Regions from separate parts of the Streptomyces sp. x-80 genome, predicted to be linked through region 3. Evidence: riboswitches for the same ligand, from Rfam matches in the RefSeq annotation. Region 3 holds a riboswitch; each other region holds the start of a gene.
The links. A riboswitch is a leader RNA that binds a small molecule or an ion and turns the genes downstream of it on or off. The one in region 3 is predicted to bind cobalamin.
Positions count from the first base shown of each region.

Region 1: another riboswitch for cobalamin. It lies ahead of ACLJWH_RS36910 (cobalamin biosynthesis protein); the one in region 3 lies ahead of ACLJWH_RS05820 (prenyltransferase/squalene oxidase repeat-containing protein).
Region 2: another riboswitch for cobalamin. It lies ahead of ACLJWH_RS09100 (ribonucleoside-diphosphate reductase subunit alpha); the one in region 3 lies ahead of ACLJWH_RS05820 (prenyltransferase/squalene oxidase repeat-containing protein).

Region 1 covers NZ_JAJPWM010000027.1:51,233-54,495, reverse strand. Annotated here, with positions in the region: gene ACLJWH_RS36915 (cobyric acid synthase) at 1-313, opposite strand, end outside; gene ACLJWH_RS36910 (cobalamin biosynthesis protein) at 324-1,373, opposite strand; cobalamin riboswitch at 1,503-1,659, opposite strand; gene ACLJWH_RS36905 (hypothetical protein) at 1,863-2,708, shown strand; gene ACLJWH_RS36900 (hypothetical protein) at 2,687-2,923, opposite strand; gene ACLJWH_RS36895 (anion permease) at 2,949-3,263, opposite strand, start outside.
Region 2 covers NZ_JAJPWM010000004.1:220,812-224,074, reverse strand. Annotated here, with positions in the region: gene ACLJWH_RS09100 (ribonucleoside-diphosphate reductase subunit alpha) at 1-1,472, opposite strand, end outside; cobalamin riboswitch at 1,634-1,793, opposite strand; gene ACLJWH_RS09095 (Uma2 family endonuclease) at 1,910-2,503, shown strand; gene mctP (monocarboxylate uptake permease MctP) at 2,597-3,263, opposite strand, start outside.
Region 3 covers NZ_JAJPWM010000003.1:59,091-62,353, forward strand. Annotated here, with positions in the region: gene ACLJWH_RS05820 (prenyltransferase/squalene oxidase repeat-containing protein) at 1-1,158, opposite strand, end outside; cobalamin riboswitch at 1,336-1,487, opposite strand; gene ACLJWH_RS05825 (SAM-dependent methyltransferase) at 1,677-2,597, opposite strand; gene ACLJWH_RS05830 (MBL fold metallo-hydrolase) at 2,780-3,263, opposite strand, start outside.

The sequences.
Region 1 (3,263 bases), on a different contig from region 3:
TGCCCAGCAGCACGACCTGGCTGCTGCGGTCGCTGCCCGGTTTGAGCAGCACCGGGTTCATCAGCGCGGACGGCTCGACCCGGGCCGCCGCGGCCTGCATCGCCTGGGCCCGCCCGATCTCCGCGCCCTCGCGCGTCACGAACGAGTTCAGCGACATGTTCTGCGCCTTGAACGGCGCCACCCGCACACCCTGCCGCACCAGCCAGCGGCAGATACCCGCCGTGACCACGCTCTTGCCCGCGTCGGATGTCGTGCCGGCCACCAGCAGGCCGCCGCCGACGGTCCCGCCGGACGCCTTGAACCGCCCGTTCACCGGGACCTCCTCATCTGCCGGGCCGCCGGCCCGTCGTGAACCTCGTGCTGTCCGCCGCGCCCGCCGCCCGCCGCGCCGCCGCCGACCGGGCCGCGCCGACCGCGAACCGGCCCGCGACCGTCACCGCCAGCGCCAGCGCACTCACCCGGCGGGAGAGCCGGACCGCCCGCTCGATATCGGGCACCCCGGCCTGCCGCGCCCCGCCGTTGAGCACCGGCCGGTGCTCGACCCGCCCGCCGTACGTCAGCGTGCCGCCCAGCCGCACCCCCAGCGCACCCGCGAACGACGCCTCCACCGGGCCCGCGTTGGGGCTCGGGTGCGCGCCGCCGTCGGCCCGCCAGGCCCGCAGCGCACCGCGCCGGCCGGGGCCCGCGAGCACCGTCAGCGCCGCGGTCAGCCGGGCGCCCGGCCACCCCGCCACATCGTCGAGCCGGGCCGCGGCCCAGCCGAACCGCCGGTAGCGCGGCGACTTGTGACCGACCATCGCGTCCAGTGTGTTCACCGCCCGGAACGCCACCAGGCCCGGTACGCCGCCCACCGCACCCCACACCAGGGCGCCCACCACCGCGTCCGAGGTGTTCTCCGCGACCGACTCCACCACCGCGCGCGCCATCTGCGGCCCGTCCAGCGCCTGCGGATCGCGCCCGCACAGATGCGGCAGCCGCTCCCGCGCCGCGGTCAGCTCGCCGGCCGCCAGCGCACCGCCGACGGCCCGCGCCTCCCGGCCCAGCGAGGTGCCGCCCAGCACCGCCCAGACGGCCGCCGCGGTGAGCGCGGTCCCCGCGGCCGTACGCGCGGGGCGGGGGAGGGCACCGGGGCGGGGCGCCGGACCCCGTACCGCGCGCTGGAGGAGCGCGGCGCCGGCGGCCGCGCCGCCCGCGCACAGCACCGTATGGACCGCGCCGTACCCCCGGTGGTCGCGCCAGAGCCCGCGCTCGGCGGCGGCCGCGGCCCGGCCGAACGCGGCCACCGGATGGCCGCGCCGGGGGTCCGCCGCGATCAGGTCGCCGAGAAAGCCGAGGGCCGCGCCGCACGCGTACGTGACGTGTTCGCCGCGCATCGGATCAGACCGCCGTCACGCCTCGAAGGGAGCGTGCCACGGCACGGAGTGGGGGGCTCGAACGGCGGCCGGGCATGGCGGTATGTCCTCACTCAGGGTCCGCGCCCTGGTTCGACGTGACGGCGACCAGAGTCTCCTGGCTCCCCGGATCAACGCTTCCCCCGGCCTTCCCGCCCGTGCCGCACGCGACCTGACGGACGGGGCGAGGCGGGCCGTGACCTTCTGTGGAGGAACGCTCCCCGGTGACAGTGGCGGGACCGCGCCGGATTCGCACCGGACTTCCTCTGCTGTCGCCGAATGGCTCCGGCAGTCCACCACGCCCCGGCATTACCGTCAACTCACCCTTGACCTGCGGCGCTGCCCGCCGACCGGCACTGTGGCGCAGACCACAGGGTGCCCGGCGGGGCGTCGGACGGTTGCCCTGGACCTGATCCCGCGTCACTGTCCGGTGCACGGTGGGCGACGACGCCGCCGGAAGGGGGCCGGGGGATGCCGGAGAGCGCCAACGGCGGCGACCCGGAGGCGGCCGGCTTCACCAGGGGCGAGCAGGTCGGCGCGCTCCAGCAGGGCGTCGCCGACGTCAAGGACCGGCTGGACCCGATCATGCCGCACGAGGTCACGGCCATGGACGAGACGGAGAGCCGCCGCTGGTTCGCCGACGGCCGCGCCCTGTTCATGCGCAACCGGCCGGTCGAGTACGCCTCGGTCGCCGGGGAGCTCAAGGCCGGCGTCCGGTTCGACGTCGCCGAGCTGCCGGGCCGGCCCACCGACGGCAGACGGATGTCCGTCCTCGGCGGCCAGAACCTCGCGATCTCCGCCGACAGCACCCGGCCGAACGGCGCCCGTGCCCTGATCGAGGGCGCTGACCGGTCCGGCCGCCGAACGCTGCCTGCCGGAGCGGGAGTTCGCCGCGACCCGCGACCCGCGACCCGCGACCCGCGACTCGGCGTACCGGGAGGCGGGGAAGGCGCCCGTCCGCCCGCCGGCACCCGGGGCCGCCGACCGCGGCGAGGCCGGTGCGACGCGGCAGCCGGCCGGCCGGGAGCCGCCCTGCACCCGGATGCTGTACGCGGCGCGGCGGGCGGCCGAACCGCGCCCGCGCAGCGCCCACCACCAGACCTTCAGCAAGGTCGTACAGGTCCGGGTCTCCGAGTACCTGGGCAGCCGGGGCGGCACGGCCATCGCGGACGCGCCGGCCAGAGAACCAGAGAACCGGAGAAACGGACGAGGCGCTCGGCGGCCGCGGCTGATGCCGCCGGCCGCCGAGCGCCTCGCCGGGGTACCGGATCCGGGGCGCGCCGGCCCCGGGCGGGTCAGGTGGCGACGATCAGATAGATGCCGTACGCCACGGCCGCCGCGCACAGCGCGAAGGCGGCCACCGCCGCGGTCCGCGCGCCCGCGCCGGGTCCGTCGGCCACCGCCGTCTCGCCCTCCTGGCGCGGCCTGCGGGACGTACCGACGATGCCGACGGTGAACAGGCCCACGATGCCGACCGTCACCACGAGGCTGACGCCGAAGACCTGGCCGAGAGCTGCCCATTCGATGTTCATGGCTGACTTCCTTGACTGAGGGCCGCTAGTGGCCGGCGGTCGCGGCCCCGGCGCGCGGGGCGGCCACCTGGACGGGCGGGCCGGCCTGCGCGACGGTGGCCGCGGGGGCCACCGGACCTGCCGGGGGAGGGGAGACGGTCTGCAACGCGGTGGTGACGACGCCCGCCGGCTCCGCGGGAGCGACCTCGTTGACGTTGGTGTGGTCGACCGGCTTGCGCCGGGAGGCGGCCCAGATCGCACCGCAGACGGCGAGCGCCAGGACCGCGACCGTCGCCACGCCCCAGTCGCCCTGGTCGGCCAGGAACGCGGCGCCCGCCGCGACGAGACCGGCGGCCGGCAG
Region 2 (3,263 bases), on a different contig from region 3:
CGCGCCCAGTCCATCTCACCGTCCTCGCCCAGGTGGGCCGCCAGGTTCACGGAGCCCAGGTTGCAGACGGCCGTCTCCCCGTCGTCCGTCACCTCCAGGATCTCGGTGCACAGGTTGGACGAGTGGACGACCTTGCCGGGCTCGGCGGTCTGGTTGGCGGTGCGGTTGGCGGCGTCCTTGAACGTCATCCAGCCGTTGCCGGTCTGCGCCAGGGTGCGCATCATGCGGGAGTACAGCAGCCGGGCGGGGATCTGCTTGAGCGCCTTGCCCTCGGCCTCGGCCCTGCGGTACGCGGCGTCGAACTCGTCGCCCCACAGGTCCACCAGCTCCGGCACGTCGGACGGCGAGAACAGCGACCAGTCGGCGTCCGCCTCGACCCGGCGCATGAACTCGTCCGGGATCCAGTGCGCGATGTTCAGGTTGTGCGTACGGCGGGCCTCCTCACCGGTGTTGTCGCGCAGCTCCAGGAACTCCTCGATGTCGGCGTGCCAGGTCTCCAGGTAGACACAGGCGGCACCCTTGCGCCGGCCGCCCTGGTTCACCGCGGCCACCGAGGCGTCCAGGGTGCGCAGGAACGGCACGATGCCGTTGGAGTGCCCGTTGGTGCCGCGGATCAGCGACCCGCGGGCGCGGATCCGGGAGTACGAGAGGCCGATACCGCCGGCGTGCTTGGAGAGCCGGGCGACCTGGTGGTAGCGGTCGTAGATCGAGTCGAGCTCGTCCAGCGGCGAGTCCAGCAGATAGCAGGAGGACATCTGCGGGTGGCGGGTGCCGGAGTTGAAGAGGGTGGGGGAGGAGGGGAGGTAGGAGAGCGAGCTGGTGAGGCGGTACAGCTCGGCGACATCGTCCAGCGCGGCCACGGAGTCGTTCTCCGCGAGACCGCAGGCCACCCGCAGCAGGAAGTGCTGGGGGGTCTCGATGACCTGCCGGGTGGTGGGGTGGCGCAGGAGATAGCGGGAGTGCAGGGTGCGCAGCCCGAAGTAGCCGAACCGGTCGTCGGCGCCGTCGGCCAGGGCCGCGTCGACCAGCGCGTCCAAGCGGGCCGCGTGGGTCCGCACGAACGCGGCGGTCGCGTCGGCGATCAGGCCCTCGCGGTGGCCGGTGTCGACCGAGGCGGAGAAGGAGACGGCGCCCTGGCCCGCGGCCTCCTCCGCGATGGCGAGGGTGAGCAGGCGCGCGGCGAGCTTGGAGTACTGCGGCTCGTCGCCGATCAGTCCGGCCGCCGCGTCGATGGCCAGTGACCGCAGCTCGGCCTCGTCGGAGCCGGGGTGCCGGCCGCGCAGCGCGGCGGCGGCCACCTTGCCGGGGTCGGTCGCGGTCAGGTCCTCGGTCAGCTCGGTCAGGGTGCGCAGCAGGGCGACCCCCGGACCGTCCTCGCCCGCTCCGGTGCGGCCGGCGGGGACGCCGAGCGTGGTCACCGCGGGCTGTCCGACCTCGGCGTCTGACGCGGGCTCCGTTGGCGCGATGGTCACGTGGTGCTCTCCCTCACTCGGCGGGGGCCAGGAGGGGCGGGGCGCGACGGGCGCACGCGGGCGTGCGGCACCCCGGTACGGTTCGGGGTGCGCGGGCACACCGCGCGGCGTCCACCGGCCCAACCCGCGAGGCCCGGACGTATCAACGCCCGCACCGACGGCGGCGCGGACGTACCGTCGGCAGGTCCTCGGACTCACGGGCGCGCGAAGGGGCCGAATGGCCATATATGCGCGCTCATACACCGTTGCGGGACAGTTCCGGATTCCCACCGGATTTCCCTGCGGCGACAGCGAGGACGAGCATACATGTGGGGGTGGCCCCTCGCGCGCACCCCCACATGTAGTGAGTCGTCAGTGATGGAGCGGTATCTGTCAGTGCTCGCCGCTATGGTTGATTTCAGGTTTCTTGCTACGTCTGACAGCGAGGAGAAGGCCCCATGGCCGCGCTCACCGACCGGCCGCACATCACGCTCACCGAGCACTTCGAAGAGGCCGCCCGGATACTCGCCCGCCGAGAGGAAGGCGCGCGGCTGGAGTTCGTCGACGGGCGGATCCGGAGCAGATCCCTGCCGGACGGGGACCACGGGCGGATCGTCGAGTGGCTGACGCGGCGCTGCCTCCGCTCACGCCCTGAGCTGTGGCTCCACCCGGGCCAGGGACTCAGGGTGCAGGCGCACCGCGGCGGCCGTGCCCGCCCGGACGGCTCGCTCGCGTCCAGCGAGGCGTTCGTCGGCCAGGGCGAATGGGCCGATCCCGACCCGGTGCTGATGGTGGTCGAGGTCGCCTCCTGCGACTCCGACTCCGGCACCGACCAGCACGACCGGGTGGAGAAGCCCCGCGCGTACGCGGAGACCGGTATCCCGTTGTACCTGCTGATCGACCGTCAAGCCTGTCAGGTGACTCTTTACAGCGAGCCCGACGGTAGCCGCTACGAGGACGTGCACACCGTCCCGTTCGGCAGGGCGCTCCGCCTGCCGGACCCGGTGGGCATCATGCTCGAAACCGAGGCGCTCAAGGACTGGGTGGGCTGAGCGCGCGCATGGCGCGCCGCGCCCCGGCACACCGACGGGCCGCCGCGCCCCGAGGGGACGCGACGGCCCGTTGACCGCGTGCGAGCCGCCGGCTCAGTGCCCGGCCGGGGAACTCACCGTGGCCGGGGGCAGATCGGGGGTGACGCCCTTGTCGCCGACGTCCGCGGTGTAGTCGGCGGGGCTGGTCTCGTCGACGCCGTCCGGGGCCTTCAGGGCCCGCAGGACGACCGTCAGCACGACCGTCACCAGGACGTTCAGCACGAACGCGGTGAGGCCGATGTAGCCGATCTGGCCGATACCGGGGATCTCCTTGCTGGAGCCGCCGAAGTGCGCCTGGGTGGGGCTGGCCACGCCGTACGCCGCGAGGGTGCCGTAGAGCATGCCGGCCGCCCAGCCGGCCAGCAGCGCCCAGCGGTGGAACCAGCGGGTGAACAGGCCGCCGACCAGCGCCGGCATGGTCTGGAGGATCCAGATGCCGCCCAGCAGCTGGAAGTTGATCGCCACGGTCTTGTCCATGGTCAGGACGAAGATCAGCGCGCCCACCTTCACCAGCAGGGAGACCAGTTTGGCGACCTTGTGCTCCTGCGCCGCCGTGGCGTCGGGCTTGAGGAAGTCCTTGTAGACGTTACGGGTGAAGAGATTGGCGGCGGCGATCGACATGATGGCCGCGGGCACCAGCGCGCCGATGCCGATGGCCGCGAACGCGACGCCGGCGAACCAGCTCGGGAACATGTCCGCGAACAGCTGCGGGATGGCCAGC
Region 3 (3,263 bases):
GGTGGACGGCGCCGCGCTGCCGGCCGGCTTGGGGCCGGTGTCGTTGAGCGCGGTCACCAGGTCCTTGCCGCCGAAGGCGCGGGGGTCGGCGCCGGTGGCGTGGGCGGCCAGCACCAACTGGGCGTACGCGGCCGGGCCCTGCTGCGCGGCCCAGTCCGCCGAGTTCTTCTCCAGCCACTTCAGCGGCTGCTGCGCGGCCGCGCCGTGCGATCCGGCGGCCAGGGCGACGACCGCGGTGGCGGTGTTGGCGACGTCCGGTTGGCTCTCGGCGCCCGGCATCGCGGACAGCAGGTGCTGGCCGTTCTTGTCCAGCTGCGCGACCAGATAGGCGTCCGCGCCCGAAGCGGCCTGCTCCGGATCGGCCGTGGCCTGCTTGGTGCCCCCGCCCTCGCAGGTCAGCGGCTTGACCGGCTCGGTCACGTCCTTGCCCGCGGGGTCGACGACGAAGCCCTTGCCCAGGGCGCCCAGCGCGGCGGCCGAGGTGGCGTAGGCGTTCGGGGCCAGCGCGCCGTCCTTGGGCTGGAAGGCGAACGCGCCGCGCTCCCCCTCCTTCGCGTCGCAGCCCAGCTGGAGGGCCAGCAGCGCGTCGTAGGGGGTCTTGTTCCCCTTCTTCGACGTCACCGACGCCGGCTTCTCACCCGCCGCGGCGAGCGCGCCGATGACCACCGACGTGGAGTTGGCGTCGCTGGGCGCACCGGCCATCGAGCTCCAGCCGCCGTCGTCGTTCTGCACGGACTTCAGCCAGGTCATGGCCTTCTGCACCACGTCGCTGCGGCCGCCGAGCGCGGCCAGCGCCTGCACCGCGGCACCCGTCTGGTTGGTGTCCCGCATCGTCTTGGCGTCGCACGCCTTGGCCGGGTCGGCACGGAAGGCGGTGAACGAGCCGTCGGCGCACTGCTGCCCGGCGAGCCAGTCGACGGCCGATGTCGCGGGCCGCACGCCCACCGTGTGCTGGGCGAGCAGCGCCAGCGACTGCCGCCAGACGCCGTCGTACTGCGGGTCCTTGGTGCCGTACAGCCCGGCGGGCAGCTCGGGGGACTCGGCGGCGGGCGCGGCGGAGTCGGCGAACGCGGCGGGGGCAGCGGTGGCGCCCAGTACGGCGGCGGTGGCCAGTGCCGTGGCGGCACGGCGTGCCTGGACGGCGAAGGGAAGGGCCATGGGGGCCATCGGGTCGGTGCCTCTCGGGTCGGTTCGCAGCGGTGGGTACGCAGCCGCGCTCGGCCCCCACCCGCGCGCCGATCTCCCGATCGGGCGCGGTGGCACCGGGCTCAGCTCCGTATACCTCGACGGTGCCGCGCACCGGCCGTCCGCATGAGCGGGCGGTTCCGGCGGCGGGAGCCTTGACCGTGCCCCACCGGGTGCTCCGGCTCGTACGGCCCCGGTGCCGCGGTGTGCGGCCGGGCCGTCCTCACGGTTGCGGGTCAGCGCCGGATTTCCACCGGCTTCCCCCGATCGGGCACGGATGAAGTTGTCCGGCCCACTTTAACCGCCGCCCGGCCCGGGACCGCTCGCCCGTACGACCGCGGACCCGAGGGCTCGGCCCGCCACGCGCGGCGCCCTCCCCGGTCACCGCCGCACGGCAGGCGCCCGCCGCGCGGTACGAGGCGCCGGCCGCAACAGGACACGAGGCGCCTGCCGTACGGACGGCGCACGCCACACCGGAGGGGGCCCGGACCTCACCGAGGGTCGGCCGGCTCCCCGTCCGCCTCCCGGTCCGCCTCCCCGTCTCCGCGTACGGCCACGACGAATGCCCCGCTGCTGGCGGTGTGGCTGTGCGGGGGGACCCAGTCGGCGCGGCCGTAGGAGGCGGCGACGGTGGCGCGGGGGTGGGTGCGCGCATGCCAGCCGTGGCGGGCGAGCCAGGCGGGGGCGGCCTCGGACAGGCCGCCCTTCCAGAGAGCACTGATCTCGCGCATCGAGGGGATCGCGCGGCCGGCGGCCATCATCGGGCTGCCGCGGAAGTCACCGGCACCGGGGAAGGCGAGCCGGCTGCCGGGAGCGGACTGCTCGCCGACGGCGGTCAGCAGCCGCGCGGCCTCATCCGCCGAGAGATAGACCAGCAGGCCCTCGATGAGCCACGCGGTCGGCTCGTCCGGTACGAAGCCCGCGGCCCGGAGCGGGGCCGGCCAGTCCTTGCGCAGATCGGCGGCGAGGGCGGTGCGCGCACAGCGCGGCCGGGCCCGCTGCTCGGCGAGGACGCGGTGCTTGAAGGCGAGCACGTCCGGCAGGTCGATCTCGAAGAGGCGTACGCCACCGGGCCAGGCCAGCCGGAACGCACGGGTGTCCAGCCCCGTGGCGAGGATCACCACCTGGCGGATGCCGTGTTCCTCGGTCGCGGCCATGAGGTAGTCGTCGAAGAAACGGGTGCGCAGCACGACGTGCCGCGAGAGCCCGCGGTAGAACGCGTCGTACCGGGCCGCGGGCACCTCGGAGCCGTCGGAACGGGGCGGGGCGGCGGGTGGCTCCGGGGCCGCGGCCGCGGACACGAACGCGGCGGCGTAGGGATCGTCGAACAGCCGGTCATCGCGGGCGCTTTCGGCCGCCCGGATACGGGCCACGCCGAGGGCCGTCGCGGCCACACCCCGCAATGCGCCCATGAGGACCTCCGAGGGGAGAACGATCACTGATTGCCCAGGGCGCCCATTTTAGCCCCGGTGGGCCGGGGACGGCGGGCCCTCCGGCCGCACGATCCGGCCGATACGGCGTGCGGCGCGCCGACCGGGTACGGCCTGCTGGGCGCGGTCTTCCGGTGGCTCGGCACGGGCCGTCCGATACGGCGCTACACGGCCTGGTACGTCGTGGGGTCGGAGCCCGGCACCGGTTCCGCGTGGCCGAGTTTCACCAGGTGGCGCAGATGGGCCTCGGCCTCGGAGACGGCGATGTTCCGGGAGCCGTAGGGGATCTGCGCCCAGGGACGGTTCCACTCCATGGCCACGGCGAGCTGCCACGGGGTGAGCGGGTCGCGGAGCAGCGTCCGCAGCCCGGCCAGCCGCTCTTCGTGGTGGGCGAGGAGATCGCGTACGCGTCCGCCCGCGTCGGTGAAGGCGTGCTGATGGGCGGGCAGCACCTCGGCGGGGGCGAGCCGGCCGATCCGTTCCAGGGAGCCGAGGTAGTCGCCCAGCGGGTCGGTGACCGTCGCGTCGTCCGGGTCCTCGTACAGCCCGACGTGCGGGGTGATGCCGGGCAGCAGGTGGTCACCGGAGAAGAGCCGGCCGAAGCGGGCGCCCGGACCGCTCGCCGCCGCTGGACCACCACCCGCCGCC